3 regions of the Streptomyces sp. SudanB5_2050 genome follow, and region 3 is predicted to be linked to each of the others. Evidence: riboswitches for the same ligand, from Rfam matches in the RefSeq annotation. Region 3 holds a riboswitch; each other region holds the start of a gene.

Region 1 (9,331 bases), 4.5 Mb from region 3:
ATCTGGGCACACAACAAGTGGGAGCAGATTACTGGTGTGCCAGGGGCGGGCGGGGTCGCAGGACCGAAATGTCACCCGGTGGGTCGCCGTCCGCATGCGTGCTGACGGGCACGTCGCGGACGGCGGCGGCGCTCGGCGGGAGGCCGAGCACTCAGGAGGACGGAGGGGTGCCCACCACCCACCACTCGTCCGTGTCCGCGTCGTCCAGGTCGCTGATGAGACCGTCCACCAGGCGACCGATCCGTGCTTCGTCGGACGACTGCTTCAGGGTCGCCCGCTGCCCCCGCGACGCCTCCCAGTACTCGCGCATCACCGGGTTCTGGAACAGCTCGCGGGCGTGTCCGTAGAGCTCTTCCTGGTCCACGAGCCCCGCCCGGTAGAGGTGGTACAGGTTGATGTACCAGGCGTTGGCGTAGAAGTACTGGCGGCGCTTCTCCGCCGGGATGTCGGGAGCGTACGTGTCGATCACCGAGGCGAGTGACGGGTCGTCGATCGCCCGCGACAGCAGCTCCCAGTGCATGCGCTGCTGGTGCGCCAGCGCCCGACGGCGCGAGGCGGTCTCCTCCAGTTCGAGCCGTCGTACGCGCAGCCGTTCCGCTTCCAGCGCGCGCTGTCGCGCGGCCAGCGTCAACCCGGCCGTGGCGACCAGCAGACCGGTCGCGGCGGAGCCGAACCTCCCCGTGATCTTTTTCCGTGTGACCATGTCAACCCCCGAATCAGGCGACCGCCCGCCGGTCGTCGAGTGCGGGTCGGCTGACGGGGACCGGCGAGCGATGGGCGGCGCGTGCCGCCTCCAGGGTGCCGAGCGGCGCTGATCGGCGGGGAGGCGGAGAGGAGGCGCACGGAGGGAAGCGAGGGTCGCACGGTCCGGCGCCTTGTCCACACGTCTGCCCAGCCAGCGGCGCTAACAATCGTTCACTCCGCGTCGGTCGCGGCGGCTCGTATCCTGAACAGGCAGTTCCGTACGTGGGAGTACGCCCCGGCACGGGCCGGCGTACGCGAGGTGGAGAGAGAGGTCGCACGGTGGGGCAGCGCCCGACTCGGCAGCGGATCCCGGTCGTCGTACTCGCCGGGTTCCTCGGCTCCGGCAAGACCACGCTCCTCAACCACCTCCTGCACCGCAGCGGAGGCAGCCGCATCGGCGCCGTCGTCAACGACTTCGGGGCGATCGAGATCGACGCGATGGCCGTCGCCGGCGCGCTCGGCGACTCCACCGTCTCGCTCGGCAACGGATGCCTGTGCTGCGCCGTCGACGCCGGTGAACTCGACGGCTACCTCGAACGGCTGGCCCGGCCCGAAACCGGCATCGACGTCATCGTCATCGAGGCCAGCGGCCTCGCCGAGCCGCAGGAACTCGTGCGCATGGTGCTCGCCAGCGAGCTGCCGGGGGTCGTCTACGGCGGGCTGGTCGAGGTCGTCGACGCGGCCGAGTTCGACGCCACGCGCGCGAAGCACCCCGAGATCGACCGGCACCTGGCGCTCGCCGACCTCGTCGTCGTCAACAAGACCGACCGGGCACCGGACGCCGAGCGCGTCCTCGCCCTCGTCCGCTCGCTCGCCGACCGCGCCGCCGTCGTGCCCGCGACCTACGGCCGCATCGATCCGGAGTTCCTCTACGACTGCCGGCCGAGCGAGGAGCGCGTGGGGCAGCTGTCCTTCGACGACCTGCACGACCACTCCGCGCACGGCGCGTACGCCGAGCACCTGCACGCCGCCTACGACACGCTGTCGTTCGTCTCCGACCTCCCGCTCGACCCGCGCGGGCTCATGCGCTTCCTCGACAGCCGCCCCGAGGGCCTGTACCGGATCAAGGGCTACGTCGACTTCGGCCCGCACGACAGGCGGAACCGGTACGCCGTCCACGCCGTCGGCCGCTTCCTGCGCTTCTACCCCGAGCCCTGGCCGCCCGGCGAGGACCGCCGCACCCAGCTCGTCCTCATCGGGTCCGGCATCGACGCCCCCGCCCTGAGCAAGGAACTCGACGCGTGCCGCAGCGATGCCCCGCACGCCGACGAGCACGGCATGTGGGGCGTCCTGCGCTACGTACCGGATCCGGAGGACGGGGAGCCGGGCGGCGAGGAACCGCCGCCCTCGGCTTCCCCCGCCTTCCCGGGCTAGAAGGGACCGGCCACCACCGACACCGTCTTCGGCAGCGAGACGCCCGAGCCGTCGCGGCGCGGGTCGATGTCCGGGAGCTGGGCCGGGGAGCCGTTCTTCTGGGCCGCGAGCGCCGGGGTGGCGCCGGCCCACGCGAAGGCCAGGCAGTCCTCGCCCTTCAGGAACCGCTGGCAGCGCACCCCGCCGGTGGCCCTCCCCTTGCGCGGATACTGGTCGAACGGGGTGAGCTTGGCCGTGGTCTGGACGGAGTCGTCCAGCGTGCCGCGGGAGCCGGCGACCGTGAAGACCACCGCGTCGGCTGCCGGGTCGACCGCCGTGAAGGAGATGACCTTCGCCCCCTCGGCGAGCTTGATGCCGGCCACGCCGCCCGCCGGACGGCCCTGAGGGCGGACCTGGGACGCCTGGTAGCGCAGCAGTTGCGCGTCGTCCGTGATGAAGACCAGGTCTTCCTCGCCGGTGCGCAGCTCGACGCCGCCGACGATGCGGTCACCCTCCTTGAGGGTGATGACCTCCAGCTCGTCCTTGTTGGACGGGTAGTCCGGCACCACCCGCTTGACGACGCCCTGTTCCGTGCCGAGCGCCAGACCCGGCGAGGACTCGTCCAGCGTGGTCAGGCAGACGACCGTCTCGTCGTCCTCCAGGGACACGAACTCCGCGAGCGGCGCGCCGCCCGACAGATTCGGCGTCTCCATGGACTCCGGCAGCTGGGGGAGGTCCACCACGTTCACCCGCAGCAGCCGCCCGGCGGAGGTCACCACGCCGACCTCGCCGCGGGCGGTGGCGGGCACCGCGGAGACGATCAGGTCGTGCTTGACCCGCTTGGCCTTGGCGTCCGTGGCGAGGGGCCGGTCGTCGGCCGTGCGGGCGAGCAGCCCCGTCGAGGACAGCAGCACCCGGCAGGGGTCGTCGGCGACCTGGAGCGGGACGGCGGCCACCGGAGCGCCGGAGGACTCCAGCAGGAGCGTGCGGCGGTCGGTGCCGAACTTCTTGGCGACGGCGGCCAGTTCGGCGGAGACCAGCTTGCGCAGCTCCGCGTCCGAGTCGAGGATCCTGGTCAGCTCCTCGATCTCCGCGTTGAGCCGGTCCTTCTCGGACTCCAGCTCGACGCGGTCGTACTTGGTGAGCCGGCGCAGCGGCGTGTCCAGGATGTACTGGGTCTGGACCTCGCTCAGCGAGAAGCGCTCCATCAGGCGCTGCTTGGCCTCGGCGGAGTTCTCGCTGGAGCGGATGAGGCGGATGACCTCGTCGATGTCCACCAGCGCGACGAGCAGACCCTCGACCAGGTGCAGGCGGTCCCGGCGCTTGCCGCGACGGAACTCGCTGCGCCGCCGCACCACGTCGAAGCGGTGGTCGAGGTAGACCTCCAGCAGCTCCTTGAGGCCCAGGGTGAGGGGCTGGCCGTCCACCAGGGCGACGTTGTTGATGCCGAAGGACTCCTCCATCGGCGTCAGCTTGTAGAGCTGTTCGAGGACCGCCTCGGGCACGAAGCCGTTCTTGATCTCGATGACCAGCCGCAGGCCGTGCTCGCGGTCGGTGAGGTCCTTGACGTCCGCGATGCCCTGGAGCTTCTTCGAGCCGACCAGGTCCTTGATCTTGGCGATCACCTTCTCCGGGCCGACCGCGAAGGGCAGCTCGGTGACGACGAGGCCCTTGCGCCGGGCCGTCACGGTCTCCACGGACACCGTGGCGCGGATCTTGAACGTGCCGCGGCCCGTCTCGTAGGCGTCCCGGATGCCGGGCAGGCCGACGATCCGGCCGCCGGTGGGCAGGTCGGGGCCCGGCACGTGCTTCATCAGCGCGTCGAGGTCGGCGTTCGGGTGCCGGATCAGATGCCTGGCGGCCGCGATCACCTCGCGCAGGTTGTGCGGCGGCATGTTCGTGGCCATGCCGACCGCGATGCCCGAGGCGCCGTTGACCAGCAGGTTCGGGAAGGCGGCCGGCAGCGCCACCGGCTCCTGCTCCTGGCCGTCGTAGTTCGGGGCGAAGTCGACGGTGTCCTCGTCGATGGACTCCGTCATCAGGCCGGCGGCATCGGCCATCCGGCACTCGGTGTACCGCATGGCGGCCGGCGGGTCGTCGTTGCCCAGCGAGCCGAAGTTGCCGTGGCCGTCCACCAGGGGCACGCGCATCGAGAAGGACTGGGCCATGCGCACCAGCGCGTCGTAGATCGACGCGTCGCCGTGCGGGTGCAGCTTGCCCATCACCTCGCCGACGACGCGGGCGCACTTCACATAGCCGCGCTCGGGCCTGAGGCCCATCTCGTTCATCTGGTAGACGATGCGGCGGTGCACCGGCTTCAGGCCGTCGCGGGCGTCCGGCAGCGCACGCGAGTAGATGACCGAGTACGCGTACTCGAGGAAGGAGCCCTGCATCTCGTCGACGACGTCGATGTCGAGGATCTTCTCCTCGTACGAGTCGTCGGGCGGCGGGGTCTTCGTACTACGGCGGGCCATCGCTGCCGGCTCCTTGCTGAAGCGTGAACGGTGATCTGACGCGGTCCATTGTGGACCGCGGCACTGACAGCGACCGACCAGGACCCGTCACGGGCTGCCCGGCCCGGCGCTGCCCGCAGGGTACGCCCTCGCCCCGCACACCCGTCCGCGGGCCGCCAACCGCGTTCTCGCTCTCGGCGTACGACGACCGGGAACTCCACCGGTCGCCCGCACGCTTGCATACAGTGGCAGGACCCGCGGAATTCCGCAGTTCCGACCACTGATTCCACGCAGCTGACTCCACTCAGCAGTCGCCATCGAAGGGACGTACATGCCCATGGGTCACACGGCCACCGCCCAGGCAGGCTCCGGCGGCCTGACAGCGACCGAGCACCGCCTGGCCAACGGCCTGCGCGTGGTGCTCTCCGAGGACCACCTGACCCCGGTCGCGGCGGTGTGCCTCTGGTACGACGTCGGCTCGCGCCACGAAGTCAAGGGGCGTACCGGCCTGGCTCACCTTTTCGAGCACCTCATGTTCCAGGGCTCCGCCCAGGTGAAGGGCAACGGCCACTTCGAACTGGTGCAGGGCGCCGGCGGCTCCCTCAACGGCACCACCAGCTTCGAGCGCACCAACTACTTCGAGACCATGCCCGCCCACCAGCTGGAGCTCGCCCTCTGGCTGGAGGCCGACCGCATGGGCTCCCTGCTGGCCGCCCTGGACGACGAGTCCATGGAGAACCAGCGCGACGTCGTCAAGAACGAGCGCCGCCAGCGCTACGACAACGTCCCCTACGGCACCGCGTTCGAGAAGCTGACCGCCCTCGCCTACCCGGAGGGCCACCCCTACCACCACACCCCGATCGGCTCGATGGCCGACCTCGACGCGGCGACGCTGGAGGACGCGAGGGCGTTCTTCCGGACCTACTACGCGCCGAACAACGCGGTGCTGTCGGTCGTCGGGGACATCGACCCCGAGCAGACCCTCGCCTGGATCGAGAAGTACTTCGGCTCCATCCCCTCGCACGACGGCAAGCAGCCCCCGCGGGACGGTTCGCTGCCGGACGTCATGGGCGAGCAGCTGCGCGAGGTGGTCGAGGAGGAGGTGCCGGCCCGCGCCCTGATGGCGGCCTACCGCCTGCCGGAGGACGGCACGCGCGCGTGCGACGCGGCCGACCTGGCGCTGACCGTCCTGGGCGGCGGCGAGTCGTCCCGTCTGTACAACCGGCTGGTGCGCCGCGACCGGACCGCCGTCGCGGCCGGGTTCGGCCTGCTGCGGCTCGCCGGGGCGCCCTCCCTGGGATGGCTGGACGTGAAGACCTCCGGCGACGTCGAGGTGCCGGTCATCGAGACCGCCATCGACGAGGAGCTGGCCCGCTTCGCCGAGGAGGGCCCCACCGCCGAGGAGATGGAGCGCGCCCAGGCCCAGCTGGAGCGCGAGTGGCTGGACCGCCTGGGCACGGTCGCGGGCCGCGCCGACGAACTGTGCCGGTACGCCGTCCTGTTCGGCGACCCGCAGCTCGCCCTCACCGCCGTGCAGCGGGTGCTCGAGGTGACGGCCGAGGAGGTCCAGGAGGTCGCCAAGGCGCGCCTGCGCCCCGACAACCGCGCGGTGCTCGTCTACGAGCCCACCGCCCCCGCCGACGAGACCGACGCCGACCAGACCGACGCCACCGACGAGAACGACGAGGAGGCGGCCAAGTGACCGAGCTCGCCACCATGGACTTCCACCCGCAGCCGCAGGCCGGCGAGCCCAAGCCGTGGGCGTTCCCCGCCCCCGAGCGCGGCAGCCTCGACAACGGCCTCACGGTGCTGCGCTGCCACCGCCCCGGCCAGCAGGTCGTCGCCGTCGAGGTGCTGCTCGACGCGCCCCTGGACGCCGAGCCGGCCGGACTCGACGGCGTCGCCACCATCATGGCGCGCGCCTTCTCCGAGGGCACCGACAAGCACTCCGCCGAGGAGTTCGCCGCCGAGCTGGAGCGCTGCGGCGCCACCCTCGACGCGGTCGCCGACCACCCCGGCGTCCGGCTGAGCCTGGAGGTGCCCGCCTCCCGCCTCGCCAAGGCCCTCGGTCTGCTCGCCGACGCCCTCAGGGCCCCCGCCTTCGCGGACGGCGAGGTCGAACGCCTGGTCCGCAACCGGCTCGACGAGATCCCGCACGAGCTGGCCAACCCGGCCCGCCGCGCGGCCAAGGAGCTTTCCAAGGAGCTGTTCCCGGCCGACTCGCGCATGTCGCGCCCGCGCCAGGGCACCGAGGAGACGGTGGCGAACGTCGACTCCGCCGCCGTACGGACCTTCTACGAGAAGCACGTCCGCCCCGCCACGGCCACCGCGGTGGTCGTCGGCGACCTCACCGGCCTGGACCTGGACGCACTGCTCGGCGACACCCTGGGCGCGTGGACCGGTTCCACCGCCGAGCCGCGCCCCGTGCCCCCGGTGATCGCCGACGACCGCGGCCGCGTCGTCATCGTGGACCGCCCCGGCGCCGTGCAGACACAGCTGCTGATCGGCCGCACCGGCCCCGACCGGCACGACCGTGTCTGGCCCGCCCAGGTCCTCGGCACCTACTGCCTCGGCGGCACCCTCACCTCCCGCCTGGACCGGGTGCTGCGCGAGGAGAAGGGCTACACGTACGGCGTGCGGGCCTTCGGGCAGGTCCTGCGCTCCGCGCCCGACGGCACCGGCGCCGCCATGCTCGCCATCAGCGGCTCCGTCGACACCCCCAACACCGGCCCGGCCCTCGAGGACTTGTGGACGGTGCTGCGCACGCTCGCCGAGGGCGGTCTCACCGACGCCGAGCGCGACGTCGCGGTGCAGAACCTGGTGGGCGTGGCGCCGCTCAAGTACGAGACGGCGGCGGCCGTGGCCGGCACGCTGGCCGACCAGGTCGAGCAGCACCTGCCCGACGACTACCAGGCCGCGCTCTACCGCCAACTCGCCGCCACGGGCACCGTGGAGGCCACGGCGGCGGTCGTGAGCGCCTTCCCGGTGGACCGCCTGGTGACGGTCCTCGTCGGTGACGCCGCACAGATCAAGGCGCCCGTCGAGGCCCTGGGCATCGGCGAAGTCACCGTGGTGGCGGCCGAGTAGCACCACGGGTGTGCGGAGGCCCTGGTGACCCGAGTGTCACCAGGGCCGACGTTTGTCCGAATTGAGGGAGAGACAGCCTGTCTGCCCTGTGGCATGCGCTACAAAAAGCCTGTTGCGTTTGAGGATTGAAGGCGGCCCCGCTTAGCGTCTTCCGGGCTGTTCGTCAGGCAGTACGCCGCGCCCGCGGCACCGGACAGTCATCGCCGAGTCCCCGTACGGCGCGAGCCAGGGGAGCCGGGGACCCACCGCAGTCCCTGGGGTGAATCGGACGCCCGCGCGCAGCGAGGGGGTCCGTAGGAGACCTTCCACCTCCGAACCCGTCAGCTAACCCGGTAGGCGAGAGGGAAGGAAAGGACCAGCCTCTACATGGCGTTCACGCGCGCCACCGGGAAGCACCGCCGTCCCAGCCGGATGCACCGCACCACCGCCCGCGCGGCGGGTGTCGCGGCCCTCGCCACCACCGGCGTCGTCGGCACCCTCGCGGCACCGGCGCTCGCCGCCGAGCCCGAGGCGGAGCAGACCGGCATCACCCCGGTCATCAGCATCGGCGACTCCGTGGCCGAGGAGATCGACGCCCAGGCCGCCGCCCAGAAGCAGGCCGCTCTGGACGCCGCCGCCCGGGAGGCGGCGATGGAGGCCGCGCGCGAGCGGGCGGCCGAGGCCGCCGAGGAGGCGCGCGAGGCCAAGGAGCGCGCCGCACGGGAGGCCGAGCGCAAGCGCCTCAACACCTTCGTCGCGCCGATCACCGCCTCGTACGTCTCGACCGCGTACCAGGCCGGCAGCTCGCTGTGGTCCTCCGGCAGCCACACCGGCATCGACTTCCACGCCTCCACCGGCACCACCGTGCACGCCGTCGGCGTCGGCACGGTCGTCGAGGCCGGCTGGGGCGGGGCGTACGGCAACCAGGTCGTGATCAGGATGCACGACGGCACGTACACGCAGTACGGGCACCTCTCGTCCATCGGCGTCTCGGTGGGCCAGTCGGTCTCCGCCGGCCAGCAGATCGGCCTCTCCGGCGCCACCGGCAACGTCACGGGCCCGCACCTGCACTTCGAGGCCCGCACCAGCGCCGAGTACGGCTCGGACATCGACCCCGTGGCCTACCTCCGCTCCCACGGCGTGAACGTCTGACGGCGGGCGGCAAGGCCCCGAAAGCCCCGGCTTCCGAGCCGGGGCTTTCGCATTTCCGCGCGCCCGCCGCCCGTTCGGGCGCCGTCCGAAAAACATCCGGGAAATCCCGTCCGCCGTCGGAATCTCCGCTCGACTGGCCTAGAGTCACTGAACACGTGTCGATCGTCGACGTTTTCACGGGGACCAAGGCGGAGGTCGGGCATGCGTATTCCGGCGCACTCGGTGTGCACGGCGATCCGGGACGACATCGTCGCCGGAGTCCACGGGCGCGGCGGCCGCCTCACCGAGGAGCTTCTCGCCCGCCGCTACGGGGTCTCCCGCGTTCCCGTCCGCGAGGCCCTGCGCACCCTGGAGGCCGAGGGCTTCGTGGTGACCCGGCGCCACGCGGGCGCGTGCGTGGCGGAGCCGACCGAGGAGGAGGCCGCCGACCTGCTGGAGACCCGCGCCCTCCTGGAGCCCCTGGGGGCCGCGCGGGCCGCCCGGCGCCGCACCGAGGCCCACCTCAAGGTGCTGCGCGGACTGGTCAGGCTGGGACGGGACCGTGCCGGGCAGGGGCACGGCGA
Region 2 (9,331 bases), 2.4 Mb from region 3:
GGCGGAGATGGTGAAGTTCTGCGCCGAGTACGGCATCCCCCACGCCGTCACCGGCAAGCTGATCGTCGCCACCGAGCGGGCCGAGCTGCCCCGCCTGCACGCCCTGGTCCAGCGCGCCCGGGAGAACGGCATACCGGTGCGCGAGCTGGGCGCCGCCCAGATCCCGGAGCACGAGCCGGAGGTCAGGGGCCTGGCCGCCATCCACGTCGGCACCACCGGCGTCTGCGACTACGTGGCCGTGGCCCGGCAGCTGGCGCACGCCTCCGGCGCGGAGATCCGCTACGGCGCCGAGGTGCGGCACGTCGACCGCCGCCCCGGCCTCGGGGTCGCCGTCCGCACCCGCTCCGGGGACGTGCTCCGCGCCCGCGTCATGGTCAACTGCGCCGGGCTGCACTGCGACGAGATCGCCCGCCTCACCGGCGACGACCCCGGCATGCGGATCGTCCCCTTCCGGGGCGAGTACTACGAGCTGGCGCGACCGGAGCTGGTCCGGGGCCTGGTGTACCCGGTGCCGGACCCGGCGTTCCCCTTCCTCGGGGTGCATCTGACCCGGGGGATCGACGGGGGCGTGCACATCGGGCCCAACGCGGTGCCGGCCCTCGCCCGGGAGGGGTACGGCTGGGGCGTGGTGCGGCCCCGCGAGCTGGGCGGGACGCTGGCCTGGCCGGGTTCGTGGCGGATCGCGCGGCGGCACTGGAGGTACGGGGCGGGCGAGCTGCGGCGATCGCTGTCCAAGGCCGCGTTCACCACGGCCGTGCGCCGGCTGCTGCCCGCGGTGACGGAGGACGACCTGGTGGCGGCGCCCGCCGGGGTGCGGGCGCAGGCGGTGCTGGCGGACGGGACGCTGGTGGACGACTTCCTGATCCGCGAGGCCGCCCACACGGTGCACGTCCTGAACGCCCCGTCGCCCGCCGCGACGGCCTCCCTCCCCATCGGCCGGGAGGTGGGCCGGCGGGCCCTGGCCATGCTGGAGGAGACCGTGCGGCCGTAAAATCGGGAGCACTGTGTCTGATTTCCGCAGCGCCTCCGACGCTCCCCAGCCAGCCCCGCATCCCGGTGACCCCGGTGACTCCCTGAGGCACGCCCGCGCCAAGGGCGAGCCCCGGTTCCCCGACGGCCCGAAGGCCGATCCCGCCGGCTCGCACTTCGAGCGGCGGATCCGGAGTTTCCAGCCCCGCCGGAGCCGGGTGACCACCGGGCAGGCGGACGCCCTGCAGCGGTTGTGGCCGCTGTGGGGACTGGACATCGACGGGCAGCGGGTCATCGACCTCGGCGAGCTGTTCGGCAACGGCCGCCCCGTCGTCCTGGAGATCGGCTTCGGCATGGGCGAGGCCACCGCCCAGATGGCCGCCGCCGACCCGGAGACCAACATCCTCGCCGTGGACGTCCACACCCCCGGCCAGGGCAACCTGCTCGGTCTCGCGGAGCGGAACGGGCTGTCCAACATCCGGGTGGGCAACGGCGACGCGATCATCCTCCTGCGGGAGATGCTCGCCCCCGACTCCCTCGCCGGACTGCGCGTCTACTTCCCCGACCCCTGGCCCAAGAAGCGGCACCACAAGCGCCGCCTCATCCAGCCGGAGTTCCTCACCCTGGCCGCGACCCGGCTCGCTCCGGGGGCCGTCCTGCACTGCGCCACCGACTGGGAGCCGTACGCCGAGCAGATGCTCGAGGTGCTCACCGCGCACCCCGACTTCGAGAACACCGTGCCCGGCGGCGGATTCGCGCCGCGCCCGGCCCACCGCCCGCTGACCCGTTTCGAGGGCCAGGGACTGGACAAGGGTCATGTGGTGAACGACTTGCTCTTCCGCCGCGTACAGCACGGCGATCGTCATCAGGAGCAGCCCCCCACCGGTTAGGGTCCATGCCGTGGCCACCTGTCCCCCGTATCCGACGAATCCACCGCGTCCGCACTGGTGGCAGCGCGGCTGGGTGCGTTACGGGGCCCTGACCACGCTGCTGGCCATCTCCGGCCTGGTGATCCTGGCCCTGGTGCGCGAACAGACCGGCACCCAGGGCTTCCTGGTGGGACTCGGCCTCGCGGTGCTGCCCGTGCCGCTGCTCATAGCCGCGTTCCGCTGGCTCGACCGGGTGGAGCCGGGCCCCTGGCGGAACCTGGTCTTCTGCTTCGCCTGGGGCGCCTGCGCCGCCGCCCTGATAGCGATCATCGCCAACAGCTTCGCGACGCGCTGGATAGCCACGGCCACCGCCGACCCGGCCGGCGCGGACACCCTGGGCGCCACGGTGATAGCGCCGGTCGTCGAGGAGTCCGCGAAGGCCGCCGCCGTCCTCCTGGTCTTCCTCTTCCGCCGGCGGGACTTCACCGGCATCGTCGACGGCGTCGTCACGGCGGGCGTCACCGCCACCGGCTTCGCCTTCACCGAGAACATCCTCTACCTGGGCAACGCTTTCGGCACCGACCAGCTCACCGGGGACAGCGGCTTCGCCTCCGTGACCGCGGCGACCTTCTTCGTCCGCGTCGTCATGTCACCCTTCGCCCACCCGCTCTTCACCGTGCTCACCGGCATCGGCTTCGGCATCGCCGCGCTGTCCACCGGCCGGCACCACCTGCGGCGCGCCCTGCTCCCGCTGGCCGGCCTGCTGCTCGCGATGGGCATGCACGCGCTGTGGAACGGTTCGGCCGCGTTCGGCGAGTACGGCTTCCTCGCCGTGTACGGCGCGTTCATGGTGCCCTGCTTCGGCCTGCTGACCTGGCTGGTGATCTGGACGCGGCAGCGCGAACTGCGCACCGTGCGCGAGGAGCTTCCCGCCTACGTCATGGCCGGCTGGCTGGCACCGGCGGAGCCGCACACGCTCGCCTCGATGCACGCCCGCCGCCTCGCCCGGCAGTACGCCCGCCGGCACGCCGGGAAGCAGGCGGCGCGGGCGGTGGCGCAGTACGAGGCGTACGCGACCTCACTGGCGTTCCTGCGGCAGCGGGGTCGCAAGGGCCGGGCGGGCCCCGACTTCGCCGTACGGGAGCGGGAGTTGCTGGACGCGCTGTGGCACCGCCGCGACGTGGCCCGCCCGGCGCTGGACCACGCCGCACGGGCGACGGCACCACCGCCCGTCACCCCCTGGCCGGGGTACGGGACGCCCGGCTCCCACGCCGGGTACGGATACGGGTACGGGTACGCGGCGGCCGCGTACGCCGGATACGGGTACGCGGCCCGGCCGGGCGGATTCGCACCCGTGGCCCCGTACGGCGGGTACGGCCACGGCCACCCGGCTCCCGCGGCCCCGGCGTTCACCCCGGCCTGGGTACCGGCGCCCTTCCCCGCTCACGTCCGTAACCGGCCCGCGTACCCGTCGGCTCACCCGGCCCACCGCCAGCCGCTGCCCCGCCGGCCGTGACCTCACCGGCCCCGGCCCGCCGGGGGCCGACGGCGGGTCCTCAGGCCGAGGCCTGCGTCAGCCGCCGGACCTCGTCCTCCGACAGGGTCAGTTCCGCCACCCCGAGCAGCGCCGGCAGCTGCTCCACCGTGCGCGCGGACGCGATCGGCGCGGCCACCGTCGGCTGAGCGGCCAGCCAGGCCAGGGCGACCGTGGCGACGGGGGCGTCGTGGGCCCCGGCGATCTCGTCCAGGGCGGCGAGGACCCGGCGGCCCCGCTCGGTCTCCAGGTGCCGGGCGGCACCGCCCGCGCGCGGGCTGTCGACGGTGGCACCGGGCCGGTACTTGCCGGTGAGGAAGCCGGCCGCGAGGGCGTAGTAGGGCACGGCGGCCAGCCCGGCCCGCTCGGCGAGGTCGCGCAGCCCGCCCTCGTAGGTGTCCCGCGAGACCAGGTTGTAGTGCGGCTGGATCGCCACGTACCGGGCGAGGCCCTCACGGTCGGAGAAGTCCAGGGAGGCGGCGAGCCGCTCGGCGGAGATGTTGGAGGCGGCGATGTGCCGGACCTTGCCCGCCCGCACCAGCTCGTCGAGCGCGCCGACGATCTCCTCGACCGGCACCTCGGGCTTGTCGAAGTGGGTGTAGTAGAGGTCGATGTGGTCGGTGCCCAGGCGGCGCAGCGAGGCGTCGGCGGCGGCCTTGATGTTCGCGGCGCTCAGCCCGGGGTACTCGGGGTGCTGGCTGACCTTGGTGGCGAGGACGACGTCATCCCGGTTGCCGCGGGCCGCGAGCCACTTGCCGAGGACGGTCTCGGACTCGCCGCCGCTGTTGCCGTCGACCCAGGCGGAGTAGGAGTCGGCGGTGTCGATGAAGTTGCCGCCCGCCGCCGTGTAGGCGTCCAGGACGGCGAAGGAGGTGTCCTGGTCCGCGGTCCATCCGAAGACGTTGCCGCCGAGGGCGAGGGGGAAGACCTCCAGGTCGGAGGAGCCGAGCTTGCGCAGAGAAGTCATGTACCGCGTCAACGAGCCCGGCGGACCCCGCGATTCCGTAAGCGGGGCAAAGTTCCCGTAAACCGGCAGCCCTGACGTCGGGGGGTCGCCGTCAGGACCGCCGGGGATCAGGAGGGGCGATCGGCGTGTGCGGCGTGGCTCAGGGGGTGAGGCCCTTGCTCTGCAGCCATGCCAACGGGTCGAGGCTGCCGCCGCCGGCCGTGTGGACCTCCATGTGGAGGTGGGCGCCGGTGACGTTGCCGGTGGCGCCGACGCGGCCGATGACGTCGCCGGTGGTGACCTTCTGGCCGACGCTGACGTTGATGGAGGACTGGTGGGCGTACCAGATCTCGGTGCCGTCGTCGAGGGTGAGCACGGTCTTGTAGCCGTAGGAGCCCTCGTAGCCGGCCGACGTGATGGTGCCGCTGTGCACCGCCTTGAGCAGCGTGCCCGTGGGGGCGGCGAAGTCGAGGCCGGTGTGGTGGCCGGAGGCCCAGTAGGGGCCTGCCTGGCCGAAGGTCGAGGAGATCGTGTACGAGGAGGTCGGCAGCGTGAACTGCTTGGCCAGCTTCGCGAGACGCTCGGCCTCGGCCTTCTTCGCGGCCTCCTCCTCCGCCTTCTTCTTGGCGGCGGCGGCCTTGGCCTTGGCCTCCTTCTCCGCCTTGGCGGCCGCTTCCGCGGCGGCCTTCTCGGCGGCGGCCTGCGCCTGGGCGGCGGCCTTGCTCTCGACCTGGGCCTGCTGCTGCTCGGCCTGCGCCATGATGCGGGCGCGCAGCGACTCGCCGGCGTCGGCGCCGCTCTCCTGCCCGGTGCCGGCGGAGGCCGCGGCGATGCCGCTGAGCGGGGTGGCGGACCCCTCGGGCTCGGGCTCCTCGTCGGAGATGAGCGAGCCGACGTTGGGCAGGTCCGGCATGGAGATCGACACCGGCGGCTTGCCGGTCTGCGCGCTGGCCATCCCGCCCGCGCCGACGGCGGCTATGACACCGACGCCGAGGACGGTGGAGCTGCGGGCGAGTCCGCCGCGCTGCTTGGCGACGCGGTGCCGGCCGCGCACGGGGCGGATGGACTCCGCGGTGGGGTTCCACTCCTCCCAGGGGCCCTCTTCGGCGCGGTGGACGTCGTAGCCGAAGGTGTCGGTGTCGTGCCGGCTGGGCACGAACGGGGCCTCGGGGGCAGGCCGGTTGGACGCCACGTGGGCGTACTCCTTTCCTTCCTTTCGCCTACCGGGTTAGCTGACGGGTTCGGAGCAGGAAGGTCTCCTACGCGCGTGATCAGCCGTGGAGACACGGCGGGTCACGCCCGATTCACCCCAAGTGGTGGTTCCCCGGTTCCCTTACGGGATTCGGCGCGTGCGCACGGAGCCGCCTTCTGTGACGGCTGGGACGACCGCGCTGCGTTATCGAACGTTAATAGACGCGGGGCTCGGATTCCAAGCCGTTCCGCTTGATCATTAACGAAATCCGGGCGGACACACGCCTCACGCACGGTGAAAACCGGGCGAGTTGACCGACCTTCAGCATCACTTTCCGCATCCGCCCCACCTGACGGTGTGTCAGTTGTTATGCGGAGGGCGCTTGCTCCGTCACCGGGCGTGATCAGGGGCGCCGTACGGCGAGCAGCGCCATGTCGTCGGCCATGCCGCCGCCGGAATGCCGGCGCACGTCCTCGGCGAGCGCGTCGAGCAGGTCCGCCGGATGCCGGAACACGTGGCCGGCCAGCCGCTCGTGCGGATCGTAGAACTCGCCCTCGGCGTCCCGGGCTTCCGACAGCCCGTCGGTGTAGAGCAGCAGCGTCGCCCCGGCGGGGAACGGCGCCTGCTCCGCCCGGTCGGGCCACACGCCCAGTTCCCCCATCCCGAGCGGCAGCGCGGACTCCCGGGCGGGCAGCGGGTGCAGGGTGCCGTCGGCGTACAGCAGAAGGGGCGGCGGATGTCCCCGGTTGAGGATGCGCACCACCCCGTCGCCGTGCGGGAGTTCGGCGAGCACGGCGGTGGTGAAGCCCTCGAAGGCGTCCAGGCCGTCGCGCCGGGTGCCCTCACGGGCCAGCGCCCGCTCCAGGCGCTGCGCCACCGCCTCCAGCGTCGCCTCCTGCTCGGCGGCCTCCCGGAACGCGCCGATCACGACGGCGACGGCGGCCACCGCGCCCATGCCCTTGCCCCGCACGTCACCGACGACGAGCCGGACCCCGCGCGGGCTGTCCTGCACCGCGTAGAGGTCGCCGCCGATGAACGCGTCGGCCTGCGCGGCCTCGTAGCAGGCGGCGATCTCGAACCCGCCGATCCGCTCGGCGGGTTCGGGCAGCACCGCCCGCTGGGCGGCCTCGGCGATCTCGCGGACGGAGACGAGCTGCTCGCCGGCGCGGCGGACGAAGGCGTTGACGAAGACGGCGAGCACGGCCACCGTCGCGATGGTGATCAGCTCCGTGAGGGAGTCGACGTAGTGGATGACCTCCTTGCGCAGCTGGAGTCCGACGACGACGGCGACCACGGTGATCCCGGTGAGGACCGTCCCACGCCGGGAGTAGACGGCCGCGGCGACCAGTGGCGCCGCCGTGTAGAGGGGACCGGCGGTGAAGTACCGGGGGGTGAAGCTGTCGTACAGGACGGCGATGACGATCAGCAGCGCCGGCAGCAGGCGCACCAGGACGCGCCCGTACCGGTTCCGGCGGCGCCGTCCGGCCGCGGCCGGCGGGACCTCCGAGGCGTCGCCCAGGCCGGGGTCGGGCACGGGATCGCCGGGGAGCCGGCCGCCGGCCCTGGCGTGCGCTCCCTCGCCGTCCACGTCACCTGGCCGCACCACTCGTCTCCCGCCACCCCGCACGTCCACGCCGCCTGTCGTCCCGTGCTCCAGGTTTCCCGGGGCGCTCGGGGGCGGCGAGCCGTGCGGACCGAACGGGTGAACGCACGGAGGTGAGGACACGGGAGGGGACGCGGACGCACCGAAGGCCGGAACCCTTTCGGATTCCGGCCTTCGGCCTTCAGTAGCGGGGACAGGATTTGAACCTGCGACCTCTGGGTTATGAGCCCAGCGAGCTACCGAGCTGCTCCACCCCGCGTCGTTGTGTCTCCAGTGTACGTCATCCCGGGGGTCCGGCGCACACGCGTATGCGCCTACCCCTCCAGATGGCGGTTCGGCGCCTTCGCCCGCTCCTCGTACTCCGGCAGTACGACGACGACGGCACCCCCCGCGGCGAGCACTCCGCTGCCGTTCGCCCCCGGCACGAAGGTGTCCGGCTCGCGCCAGGCCGTGACCACGCGGCGCGCCCCCGCGTCGAGGATCAGCCGGGCGCACGGGACCGGCCGGGAGGCGCGGCGGGCGCACGGCTCCAGGCTGGAGTACACGGTGGCCCCGGCGAGCCGGGGGTCGTCCGGGGTGATCTTGGCGAGCGCGGCCTCCTCCGCGTGCACGGCGGGGTCGCCGCCCTCCCGGGAGTACCCGCGCGCCAGCTCCGTCCCGTCGGCGGCGACCACGACCGCCCCCACGCTGAAGGCGGTCCGCGAGGGCGGGCACAGCTCGGCCAGCTCGCAGGCGAGCGCCAGCCAGTGCCGGTCGGCGGCGGCCACCCGGTCGCCGGTGCCGGGCGCCGTCGGCAGGTACCGCGCCAGTACGACGTCCTCGATGCGCCGCGACTCCACCAGCCTGAGCCGGCCGCTCTGGTACCCGCCGGGCCCGAACAGCCGGGGCGCGTCCGGGTCGCCCACGAGCAGCGGCGCGAGGACGAGCTGCAGTTCGTCGGCGAGTCCCCGGCGCAGCAGCTGGGTGTGCACGGTCCCCCCGCCCTCGACCATCAGCCGCCGCACGCCCCGCCGGTCGTGCAGGTGCTCCAGCGCCGCGCGCCAGTCGAACGCCGCTCCGAGCGGCACGACGTCGGCGGCGAGACCGAGGGTCCGGGCCCGCCGGGCGCCCTCGTCCGTGGTGAGCAGCACCTTGTCCCCGCCCGTGTGCCAGAACCGTGCCGCCGGGTCCAGCTCGCCGGTGGCGCTGACGGTGACCTTGAGGGGGTACTCCGTCCGCCCCGCCGCGACCCGGGCGGCCCGCCGCTCGGCGGAGTTCACCAGCAGCCGCGGGTTGTCGGCGCGGATCGTGCCGGCACCGACGAGGATCGCGTCGACGGACGCGCGCACCTCGTCGACGCGGTCGAAGTCGGCCGGGGAGGAGAGCAGGAGCCGTTCGGGGCCGGTGTCGTCCAGGTACCCGTCGAGGGAGACGGCGGCGGAGAGGAGGACGTACGGCAGGGGCATGGGCGAACTCCGCTGAGGCGGGCGGGCGGCAGGTCGGCGCGCCCCCGGAAACGACGACGGGACCGCCGTCCGACGGTCCCGTCCGCACGGGTAGGCCCTGTGGGACTCGAACCCACAACCAATGGATTAAAAGTCCACTGCTCTGCCAATTGAGCTAAGGGCCCAGGGGGTGTTGCGCGGTGTTGCGTGATGTTGCCACACCGAGCATAGCCCGACGCGGCCGGGACGCCGATCGGGTATCCGGGTCACGGCCGCGTCGTGGACGCGTCGGCCGGCGGTGCTACGGGTCCACCGGCTCGGGGGCGTTCGCGCGGGCCGCCGCGCGGGCCCGGGTGCGTTCGTGGTCGGGGTTGAGGAACCAGTGGCGGGCCGAGGCCAGCCACCAGGTCGCCGCGAAGCCGAGGACGACGAGGACGGCGACGGGGGCGTAGTTGAAGGTCTCCGGGGTGACCGGGGAGACCTGCGGCAGTATGAACAGGACCGTGATGACGCAGACCCAGCTGACCGCGATCACGCCCACCGGCTGCGACCAGCGGCCCAGGTGCCACGGTCCCCGCTCGAAGGCGGCCCCCTTGCGCACCCGCAGCAGGGTCGGGATGACGTAGGCGATGTAGAGGCCGATGACGGCGATCGAGGTCACCGCCGCGTACGCGGTGACGTTGATCAGGTAGGGCAGGCCCAGGGCGAGTGCGCCGAGTGCGGCCAGCCAGACGGCGGCGACCGGGGTGCGGGTGCGCGGGTTCACGGTGTGCCAGACGTGCGAGAAGGGCAGC
Region 3 (9,331 bases):
TCGCGGACGAGCTGCGCCGGTGGAGCGCGTGACTACGCCCCGTCGCCGGGCGGGCGCCACGCCGTACCGAGCACGCAGTAGGAACTCGGCAGCGCCGGGCCGTTCTCCGGCATCGTCATCCGCCGGTAGGGCCCCAGCGTGAAGCCGGCCTCGCGCAGCGAGGCGACCGGCTCCCGGGACAGGTGGCAGCCACCGCTCAGCGGCGGCCACAGCGTCCGGTCGAGCGCACGCTGGGTGAAGGCCATCACCCGGCCGCCGCCGGCGCCGTGCTCGAAGAACCGCACCTCACCGCCGGGGCGCAGCACCCGCCGCACTTCGCTCAGGGCCCGCGGTACGTCGCGGACACTGCACAGCACCAGCGACACCACGGCCGCGTCGAACGCCTCGCTCTTGACCGGCAGCGCCTCGGCCGCGCCCGGTGCCACGTCCACCGGCACGTGGGCGCGCAGCGCCGCCTCGACGGCCAACTGCCGCAGCACGCGCTCCGGTTCGACGGCCACGACCTCGGAGACGGTGCCCGGGTAGTGGGAGAAGTTCAGTCCGTTGCCCGCGCCGATCTCGATCACCCGCCCGGACAGCCCGGCGAGCAGCCGCTCGCGCACGCGCCCCATGCCCATACGGGTCTCGGCGCGCACGCTGAACCGGGCGTAGCAGCGGGCGAACAGCGGATGGTGCACGGCGTCCCGCGGAACGGCGCGGGAACGGGCGGATCGGGCCGGCATGGGGGCCTCCCTCACGAGGTGGTGCCTCACCGTGATTGTCCCCCGCCCGCCCGTCCCGCATCCACCGCACACCCGTCCGTTTCCGTGCCCCGGGCGTGCCGGCCGGCGGACCCGGGGCACGGACGCGGAGGCGTTCGCCCGGCGGCGCGCGGTCAGGGCGCCTCCCGCCGGGCGAACACCTCCGCGTCCCACGTGCCCTCCAGCCGAGGCGCCAGCCAGTGCGGCGCCGAGGAGCGGAAGGCGGCGGGCGCGAGGGCGGCCGCCCCGGCCGGAACGGCGCCCAGGAGCGGCGCGCCGGCCACGTCGGGGAGGTCCGCGAGGTTGCAGCGCGCGGCGAGGTCCGGGGCCTCGGGCCAGCTGCCGATCACCACGCCCGGCAGGTCCAGGCCGCGGGAGCGCAGCTCGCGCGCGGTCAGCTCCGTGGTGTTGAGCGTGCCCAGCCCGGCCGGGACCACGAGCAGCACCGGCGCGCCCAGCAGCCCGGCGACGTCCGCCAGGGTCCCGCCGGCCGCGTCGAACCGCACGAGCAATCCGCCCGCGCCCTCGACCAGCACCAGGTCGTGCTCGGTGGCCAGCTTCGCCGCCGCCTCCGCCACGTCGTGCGGACGCACCGGCGCCAGGCGGGCCCGGCGCGCCGCCGTGGCCGGCGCCAGCGGCTCCGGGTAGCGGGCGACCTCCGCCGCCGTCACGCCGCCCGCGAGACGCGCCACCTCCCGCGCGTCCCCCGGCTCGTCCGGCCCCACGCCCGTCTGCGCGGCCTTCAGCACGGCCACCGACCGGCCGGCCGCCAGCGCCGTGGCGGCGACGGCCGCGGTCACGACCGTCTTGCCGATCTCCGTGCCCGTCCCCGTGATCACCAGTACCGGCATGTCATCCCTCCCGTGCCGCCGCGCACACGGCGCGCGCGATCCGTGCCACGTCCGCGTCGCCCGTCACGTACGGCGGCATCGTGTAGACCAGATCGCGGAACGGCCGCAGCCACACACCCTCGCGCACCGCCGCGGCCGTCGCCGCGCGCATGTCGACGGCGTGGTCGAGCTGCACCACGCCGATCGCCCCGAGCACGCGTACGTCCCTCACTCCCGGCAGTTCGCCGGCGGGCGCCAGACCCTCGCGCAGCCCCGACTCGATCCGCTTGACCTCCGCGAGCCAGTCCTGGCCGAGCAGCAGTCCGATGGAAGCGCAGGCCACGGCGGCCGCCAGCGGATTCCCCATGAACGTCGGCCCGTGGGCCAGCACCGGCACCTCGCCCCGCGAGATCCCCTCGGCCACCTCGGAGGTGCACAGCGTGGCCGCCATCGTCAGATAGCCGCCGGTCAGTGCCTTGCCCACGCACATCACGTCCGGCGTCACGGCCGCGTGCTCCGCCGCGAACAGCGCGCCCGTGCGCCCGAAGCCGGTCGCGATCTCGTCGAACACCAGCAGCACGCCGTGCGCGTCGCACGCCTCCCGGAGCACCCGCAGATACGCGGGGGAGTGGAACCGCATCCCGCCCGCGCCCTGCACCACGGGCTCGACGATCACGGCGGCCAGTTCGCCGGCGTGCCGCTCGATCGAGGCGCGCAGATGATCCGCGTACGTCTCCTCGTACTCCGTCGGCGGCGCGTCCGCGAAGACCTGGCGCGGCAGGACGCCCTGCCACAGCTCGTGCATCCCGCCCTCGGGGTCGCACACCGACATCGGCTGCCAGGTGTCGCCGTGATAGCCGCCGCGCCAGGTCAGCAGGCGCCGCTTCTCCGGCCGGCCCAGCGAGCGCCAGTACTGCAGGCACATCTTCACCGCGACCTCGACGGAGACCGAGCCGGAGTCGGCGAGGAAGACGTGCTCCAGGCCCTCGGGCGACATGTCGACAAGGATTTTCGCCAGTCGCACGGCCGGCTCGTGGGTGAGCCCGCCGAACATCACGTGGCTCATGCGCTCCAACTGCTCGCGCGCGGCCTCGTTGAGGACCGGATGGTTGTAGCCGTGGATCGCCGACCACCAGGACGACATCCCGTCGACCAGCTCGCCCGAGCCGTCGGCCGGGCGCAGCCGCACCCCGCTCGCCGACTCCACGACGAGCGGGTCCTGCCGGCCGGGCATGGGGCCGTACGGATGCCAGACGTGCCGCCGGTCGAGCGCCAGCAGCTCGTCCACGGTCAGCGCGGGCTCAGGCATTGGGCGCGAGGTCCGTTCCGGCACCACGGCGGCGCACGGCGACCAGGTCCGTGCGCGGCTCGCCGGCCACCGCGGGCACGGCGCCGGCGCCCTTCTCGGCCGGGGCGGAGCCGCAGAGGCTCCCTCCCTCGTGCGCGGAGCCGCAGCCCCCGCCCTCACCGTGCGACCCGCAGCCCGCGCCTTCCCCGTGCGAACCGCATCCGCCCCGGTCCGCGACCCGGTGCTCCGGCAGCGTCACCTCTCCGGCGCCCTCCACCTCGAACCCGGCGTCCGCGATCATCTCCAGGTCCGCCCGGCCGGCCTGCCCCTCGCTGGTGAGGTAGTCGCCGAGGAAGATGGAGTTGGCCAGGTGCAGGGCGAGCGGCTGCATCGTGCGCAGATGGACCTCGCGCCCACCCGCGATGCGCACCTCGACGTCCGGGCAGACGAACCGCGTCATCGCCAGGATGCGCAGGCACCGCTGCGGGGTGAGGTGCCACTCCTTGGCGAGCGGCGTGCCCTCCATCGGGATCAGGAAGTTGACCGGCACCGAGTCCGGGTCCAGCTCCCGCAGCGAGAAGACCACGTCGACCAGGTCCTCGTCGCTCTCGCCCATGCCCGCGATCAGCCCGGAGCAGGCGGACAGCCCGGCGGCGTGCGCCTTGTTGACCGTGTCCACCCGGTCGGCGTACGTGTGCGTGGTCGTGATGTCCCCGTACGTCGCCTCGGACGTGTTGAGGTTGTGGTTGTAGGCGTCGGCACCGGCCTCGCGCAGCCGCTCCGCCTGGCCGTCGGAGAGCAGGCCCAGACAGGCGCACACCTCGACGGCCTCGTTCTGCTCCTTGATGGCCTTGATGGTGTCCGAGACCCGGTCCACGTCCCGGTCGGTCGGACCGCGCCCGCTGGCCACCAGGCACACCCGCTTGGCACCCCCGGCCACGCCCGCGGCGGCGGCCTGCGACGCCTGGTCGGGCTTGAGCCAGGTGTACTTGAGGATCTCGGCCTTGGAGCCGAGCCGCTGCGAGCAGTAGGAGCAGTCCTCGGGGCACAGGCCCGACTTGAGGTTGACGAGGTAGTTGAGCTTCACCCGGCGGCCGAACCAGTGCCGGCGCACCTTGCCGGCCGCGGCCACCACATCGAGCAGGTCGTCGTCGGAAGTGGCGAGGACGGCAAGGGCCTCCTCGCGGGTCGGCGACTCACGCCGAAGCCCCTTGTTCACCAGCGTGTTCAGCAGGTCCATGAGAGCCGATCCTGTCCTACGGGGCCACCCGGGGCCAAGGAGAGTTTGCACAACACTGACAGATCACCGTGTGGGTATTGCCACACCTCGCGGGGGTGGCGGTACCGCTATCGTCTGTCCACTGCCTACAAAACCGACGGAGGACCGATCCATGGCGTTCGGCTGGATCGACGAGCAGGCCCTGGTGCGCCGCCGGGCGGGCCTCGTACGGACTCTGCGCCCCCGGCCGGCCGACTCGCCGCTGCTGGACCTGGCCAGCAACGACTACCTCGGACTGGCCCGGCACCCGGAGGTCACCGAGGGCGCGGCGCGGGCCGCGCGGGCCTGGGGCGCCGGGGCGACCGGCTCCCGGCTGGTGACCGGGACGACCGAACTGCACGCCGAACTCGAACGCGAACTCGCCGACTTCTGCGGCTTCGAGGCCGCGCTCGTCTTCTCCTCCGGCTACGCGGCCAACCTCGCCGCGGTGACCGCGCTGGCCCCGCACGGCTCCCTCGTCGTCTCCGACGCGGGCAACCACGCCTCGCTGATCGACGGCTGCCGGCTGGCGCGCGGCACGACCCAGGTGGTGGGGCACGCGGACCCGGACGCCGTGCGCAAGGCCCTGGCGACGCACGAGGGGCCCGCGGTCGCCGTCTCCGACACGGTCTTCTCGGTCGACGGCGACGCGGCGCCGCTGGCCGCGCTCGCGCAGGTGTGCCGCGCGTACGGGGCCGGACTGGTCGTGGACGACGCGCACGGCCTCGGGGTCCTCGGCGAGGGCGGGCGGGGTGCCGCGCGGGAGGCGGGTCTCGCGGGCGCGGACGACGTCGTCGTGACGGTGACGCTGTCCAAGTCGCTCGGCAGCCAGGGCGGCGCCGTGCTCGGGCCCGCCGAGGTGATCGAGCATCTGGTCAACGCGGCCCGCACGTTCATCTTCGACACCGGTCTCGCCCCCGCGGCGGCGGGCGGGGCGCTGGCGGCGCTGACACTGCTGCGCCGCGAGCCCGAACGGGCGGCGCGGGCGCGGGCGGTGGCGGCCGAACTGCACGCACGCCTGACCGCCGAGGGGCTGTCCGCGGTGCGTCCGGACGCCGCGGTCGTCTCGGTGCGCGCGCCCTCCCCGGAGGGGGCCGTCCGGTGGGCGGCCGACTGTCGTGCGGCCGGCCTGGCCGTGGGGTGCTTCCGCCCTCCCTCCGTGCCCGACGGCATCTCACGGCTCAGGCTGACCGCCCGTGCGGACCTCTCCGGGGTACAGATCGAACGCGCTGTGCGGGTCATCGGCGAAACGCGACCATGAGTCGGCGTGACACGGCCGTGCGCCGTCCGATGCCCGCCCGGATCAGCCGCTGTGGATGGCGGCGGTGAACGACGCCCAGCTCCCCGGGGAGAAGAGCAGCGCGGGTCCGGCCGGATCCTTGGAGTCGCGTACGGCGAGCAGACCGGCCCAGGGGCCGTCCGACGGCCGGGCCGTCTCCACACAGTTGTTCGCTCCGGTGCTGTAGCTGCTGCGCAGCCATCGCGCACCGGGCAGCGCCGTACTCACGGGGACGTTCCGGGGACGTGCCGACGTGGAATCCGACGTGGTGCCTGACATGGTGCCTCCTTACGCGCCTGCCGCGGTCGCGGCGATGAAGTCCAACGAGTCCTCGGGCGAAAGGGCATGAACCAGAAGGGCGTTGAAGGCCTCGGTGTAGGCCTCTACGTCTTCTTTCCGTTCGAGGTGCAGGCTACTCGTCAAGTGGTCGAGAACAACCACGTCCAGATCAGAAGTGCTCGAAAAAGAGAAGATTACGAAAGGGCCGGTGACACCGATGTGCGCCCCGGCGGCGAACGGCAGGACCCGGAGCGCGACATGGGGGAGGCGTGCGGCCTCGACCAGCCGCTCCAGCTGACGGGCCATGACCCCGGGCCCGCCCACCTCGCGCCGCAGCACCGCCTCGTCCAGGACCGCGCTCAGCTCAAGCGGCGGCTCGGCCCGCAGCACGTCCTGGCGGGCCAGCCGCACCTCCACCAGCGTGTCCAGCCGCTCCTCCGACAGTCCGTCCACCGCGGCGTGCGTCACCGCGCGGGCGTACTCGGGCGTCTGGAGCAGGCCGGGGACCACCGTGGTCTCCAGCGTGCGCATCGCGCTCGCCTGCGACTCCAGGCTGATGAAGTCGCGGTAGGTCGGCGGGAGCACCCCGCGATAGGCGTGCCACCAGTGATTCCGGCCCCCGCCCGGCCCGTCGGTGCCGGCCAGCACCTCCAGCAGCTCCCGCAACTGGGCGTCGTCCACGCCATAGGCGTCCAGCAGTAACCGCACGTCGGCCGGTTTCGCCCCGCTCGTGCCGGTCTCGATCCGGCTGACCTTCGACTGGTGCCAGCCCACCAGCCGGGCCGCCTCACCGCTGGTGATCCCCGCCGATGTGCGCAGGGCGCGCAGTTCGGCGCCCAGCTTCCGGCGGCGCACCACGGGACCGTGCTGCATGGGCCACTCCTCTACTCCTGACGAGCCGCCCACATACGCTCTGGGGTCGCAGAGTTCACCGCATCGAGCGACAGATATATGCATATCTTGGTGGATCGCCGCCCTTCGCGGGCCGGGTGATGGCAGTCTGGCGGCGAAGCACCAGTCCGGGACCGTACTCGAACCAGCCGCTCCGTGTCGGACTGCGGTCCCGTGGGAAAGGGACGACGTCGCCATGGCAGACCATCTGGAAGCATCCGTCACTCTGCCGAGCGATCCCGCCTCGGTGGCCGCCGCGCGGTCCTACGTGGTCGGCACACTGGCGGAGTGGGGACTGCCGGCGGAGGCGGAGGTGTCGGAGACCGTTCGGCTCATCGTCTCGGAGCTGGCGACCAACGCGGTCCAGCACACGTTCGGCCAGTCGCCCACGTTCACGGTGGACCTCGCGCTCGACCGCGACGAGCGGCTGCGCCTGGGCGTCACCGACAGCCATCCCCGGTTCCCCAAACGCCTGCCGGCCGCCGTCCAGCAGGACAACGGCCGGGGCATGGTGATCATCCGCTGGCTGACGGCGGAGTGCGGCGGCAAGCTGAGGGTGCGCCCGACACGCGAGGGCGGCAAGACCGTCTCCATCGAGCTTCCCTGGACGCCGCCGGACGGCGCCGGAGGGGTGACGGCGGGTCAGGACACCGTCACCCTCCCCGGCCGGGCTACTTGACCCGGCCGTACCAGACGCTGCCGGTCCAGATCTTCTGCAGGCGCACCACGTCCCCGGTCTTCGGGGCGTGCCAGATCTTGCCCTTCCCGGCGTAGATGCCGACGTGGTAGACACTGCGGCCCGAGTGGAAGAAGACCAGGTCACCGGCCTTGCGGTTGCCGGCCGAAATGTGCCGGGTCTTGTTGTACTGCTGGGCCGCCGTGCGCGGCAGCTTCTTGCCGGCCTTCTTGAACGAATACAGCGTCAGCCCGGAGCAGTCGAACCTGTGTGGTCCCACGGCGCCCCATGCGTACGGTGAGCCCTTCTTGGAGGCCGCGATCTGGAGCGCCTTGGTGGCGTGGGCGGCCGCGGACGCCTCGGAGGCGGCACCGGGGACCACGACGGAGCCGCCCACGGCGGCGAGGGTGAGAGCGGAGGCCGTACCGGCACGGGCCATCAGGGACGGGACTCGATTGAGCGCAGACATGCGCAACCCTTCGTCAGCCGCCTGTGAAGGATGACCTGTCGGATTCGGGCTGGCGAAGTTGCCCGGCCGCACGGATGCGGCTTCACCCCAAGGGTCACTCGGCCCGGCGTCGTCCTCCCGGAGACGGCCGTACCGGCGACCCGTCGTGCTCGGGTCCTCCACTCCTGCCGATCCACTCCTGTCGACCGGTCGTCCGGACGGCGGCAGGACTCGGCGTCCGCCCGGACCGCCCCGCCGCTGCGGCGGGGGCTTGTCGTCAGTCACGGATCTTGTCCCGTCCGGTGGGAAAATCCCAACGGAACGTGCCCTTTGTGTTGTTACTCACCACTCACCCGTTCGGGTGGACGCCCCTTCGTTCGACGTCTCGCCGCCCGTCAGGGCGACGTCGGGACCAGCGGCGCGAGCCGAAACGGCGGTGCCGGGGCGGACGGCCCGCGCAACCCGGGGCGGTCCCGAATCGGAGGTGTTCCTACGCTGAAAGGGGGTAAGCCGTTTGGTCCGTTTCGATGCCGTGCGCACGGGGGCCCGGACGGCGGGTCTCAGTCGGCGGGGTGCCGCGGGATGGCGATCCGTGCCGTCCGCCGCTCGCCGTCCAGTACCCGAAGGGCCCGGGCGAGCGTGCTCGCGTGCACTTCCGTCTCGCCCCTGCGGTGCATCAGTGCCAGCGCGTCGCGCAGGGCGCTCGCCTTGCCGACCAGCGCCTGGGCGGCGCGCAGTCCGCCGTAGGTGTCGCCGTCCCGTGCCGGGTTGATGCGTCCGAGCAGGTCCACGACCTCCAGGTAACGGTCGATCAGCTCGGCCTCCGCGCGGGTCAGGGCCGGCAGCGGAGGGGGCTCCGGTGGCAGCATCGGCGGCTCACCTCGCGCCGGGCGTGTGCCGCGGCGGGACCCCGCGGCCGGGCACGATCCGGTCCACCAGGCCGTACTCCAGCGCCTGGCGCGCGTCCAGCACGGTCTCCCGTTCGAGGTCCGCGCCCACCTGCTCCGGGGTGCGGCCGGTGTGCCGTACGAGGATCTCCTCCAGCCGGGCGCGGACGCGGGCCAGTTCGCCCGCCCGGACGGCCAGGTCGCGGGCCTGCCCGTGGACCGGCTCGGTCAGGGAGGGCTGGTGGATCACCACCCGTGCGCCGGGCAGCACGGCGCGCTTGCCGGGCGTGCCCGCCGCGAGCAGGACCGCGGCGGGCGGACCGGCCTGTCCCAGACAGGTCGTCGCCACGTCGCAGGCGATGTGGCGCATCGTGTCGTAGATCGCCGTCATGGCGGTGAAGGAGCCGCCGGGGGAGTTGACGTACAGGGCGATGTCGCGGTCCGGGTCCTGGTGCTCCAGGTACAGGAGCTGTGCCGGCACGTCGTTCGCCGAGGTGTCGTCGATCGGTGTTCCCAGGAAGACGATCCGTTCCTCCAGCAGCTTGGCGTACGGGTCCAGCGCCCGCTGCCCGGCACCGGTGCGCTCGGTGAACTCGGGCAGGACGTGACGGGCGGACGGCCTGGTCATGGCGAACCCCTCTCCTGACGGACGTGACGGAACCGGCTGCGGCTCCGCCACCTCTGTAGAAAATGTACAGGACGTACGTCGGTGGAGGGTGGTGTTCGCCGGATCGCCGTGCTCGCCGGTCGCGCAG

Evidence for each region. Region 3 has a riboswitch for cyclic di-AMP ahead of ACFZP7_RS05805 (C40 family peptidase). Riboswitches for the same ligand answer to the same signal wherever they lie in the genome.
Region 1: linked by a shared signal. The riboswitch ahead of ACFZP7_RS25925 (M23 family metallopeptidase) and the one ahead of ACFZP7_RS05805 (C40 family peptidase) in region 3 are both predicted to bind cyclic di-AMP.
Region 2: linked by a shared signal. The riboswitch ahead of ACFZP7_RS16700 (M23 family metallopeptidase) and the one ahead of ACFZP7_RS05805 (C40 family peptidase) in region 3 are both predicted to bind cyclic di-AMP.

The regions. Positions count from the first base shown of each region.
Region 1 is NZ_OZ186760.1:5,803,900-5,813,230, forward strand. Features, by position in the region: gene ACFZP7_RS25900 (DUF6082 family protein) at 152-703, opposite strand; gene ACFZP7_RS25905 (GTP-binding protein) at 1,024-2,118, shown strand; gene ACFZP7_RS25910 (DNA topoisomerase (ATP-hydrolyzing) subunit A) at 2,115-4,571, opposite strand; gene ACFZP7_RS25915 (pitrilysin family protein) at 4,882-6,252, shown strand; gene ACFZP7_RS25920 (M16 family metallopeptidase) at 6,249-7,637, shown strand; cyclic di-AMP (ydaO/yuaA leader) riboswitch at 7,829-7,991, shown strand; gene ACFZP7_RS25925 (M23 family metallopeptidase) at 8,004-8,768, shown strand; gene ACFZP7_RS25930 (GntR family transcriptional regulator) at 8,970-9,331, shown strand, end outside.
Region 2 is NZ_OZ186760.1:3,753,085-3,762,415, forward strand. Features, by position in the region: gene lhgO (L-2-hydroxyglutarate oxidase) at 1-991, shown strand, start outside; gene trmB (tRNA (guanosine(46)-N7)-methyltransferase TrmB) at 1,074-1,859, shown strand; gene ACFZP7_RS16690 (PrsW family intramembrane metalloprotease) at 1,870-3,354, shown strand; gene ACFZP7_RS16695 (aldo/keto reductase) at 3,395-4,339, opposite strand; gene ACFZP7_RS16700 (M23 family metallopeptidase) at 4,479-5,510, opposite strand; cyclic di-AMP (ydaO/yuaA leader) riboswitch at 5,522-5,676, opposite strand; gene ACFZP7_RS16705 (PP2C family protein-serine/threonine phosphatase) at 5,914-7,098, opposite strand; tRNA gene ACFZP7_RS16710 (tRNA-Met) at 7,299-7,372, opposite strand; gene ACFZP7_RS16715 (dihydrofolate reductase family protein) at 7,428-8,558, opposite strand; tRNA gene ACFZP7_RS16720 (tRNA-Lys) at 8,650-8,722, opposite strand; gene ACFZP7_RS16725 (amino acid permease) at 8,839-9,331, opposite strand, start outside.
Region 3 is NZ_OZ186760.1:1,335,880-1,345,210, reverse strand. Features, by position in the region: gene ACFZP7_RS05850 (hypothetical protein) at 1-32, shown strand, start outside; gene ACFZP7_RS05845 (class I SAM-dependent methyltransferase) at 33-722, opposite strand; gene bioD (dethiobiotin synthase) at 875-1,591, opposite strand; gene ACFZP7_RS05835 (adenosylmethionine--8-amino-7-oxononanoate transaminase) at 1,593-2,879, opposite strand; gene bioB (biotin synthase BioB) at 2,872-4,098, opposite strand; gene ACFZP7_RS05825 (8-amino-7-oxononanoate synthase) at 4,250-5,377, shown strand; gene ACFZP7_RS05820 (DUF397 domain-containing protein) at 5,420-5,674, opposite strand; gene ACFZP7_RS05815 (helix-turn-helix transcriptional regulator) at 5,684-6,547, opposite strand; gene ACFZP7_RS05810 (ATP-binding protein) at 6,762-7,244, shown strand; gene ACFZP7_RS05805 (C40 family peptidase) at 7,237-7,710, opposite strand; cyclic di-AMP (ydaO/yuaA leader) riboswitch at 7,714-7,858, opposite strand; gene ACFZP7_RS05800 (hypothetical protein) at 8,250-8,558, opposite strand; gene ACFZP7_RS05795 (ATP-dependent Clp protease proteolytic subunit) at 8,566-9,204, opposite strand.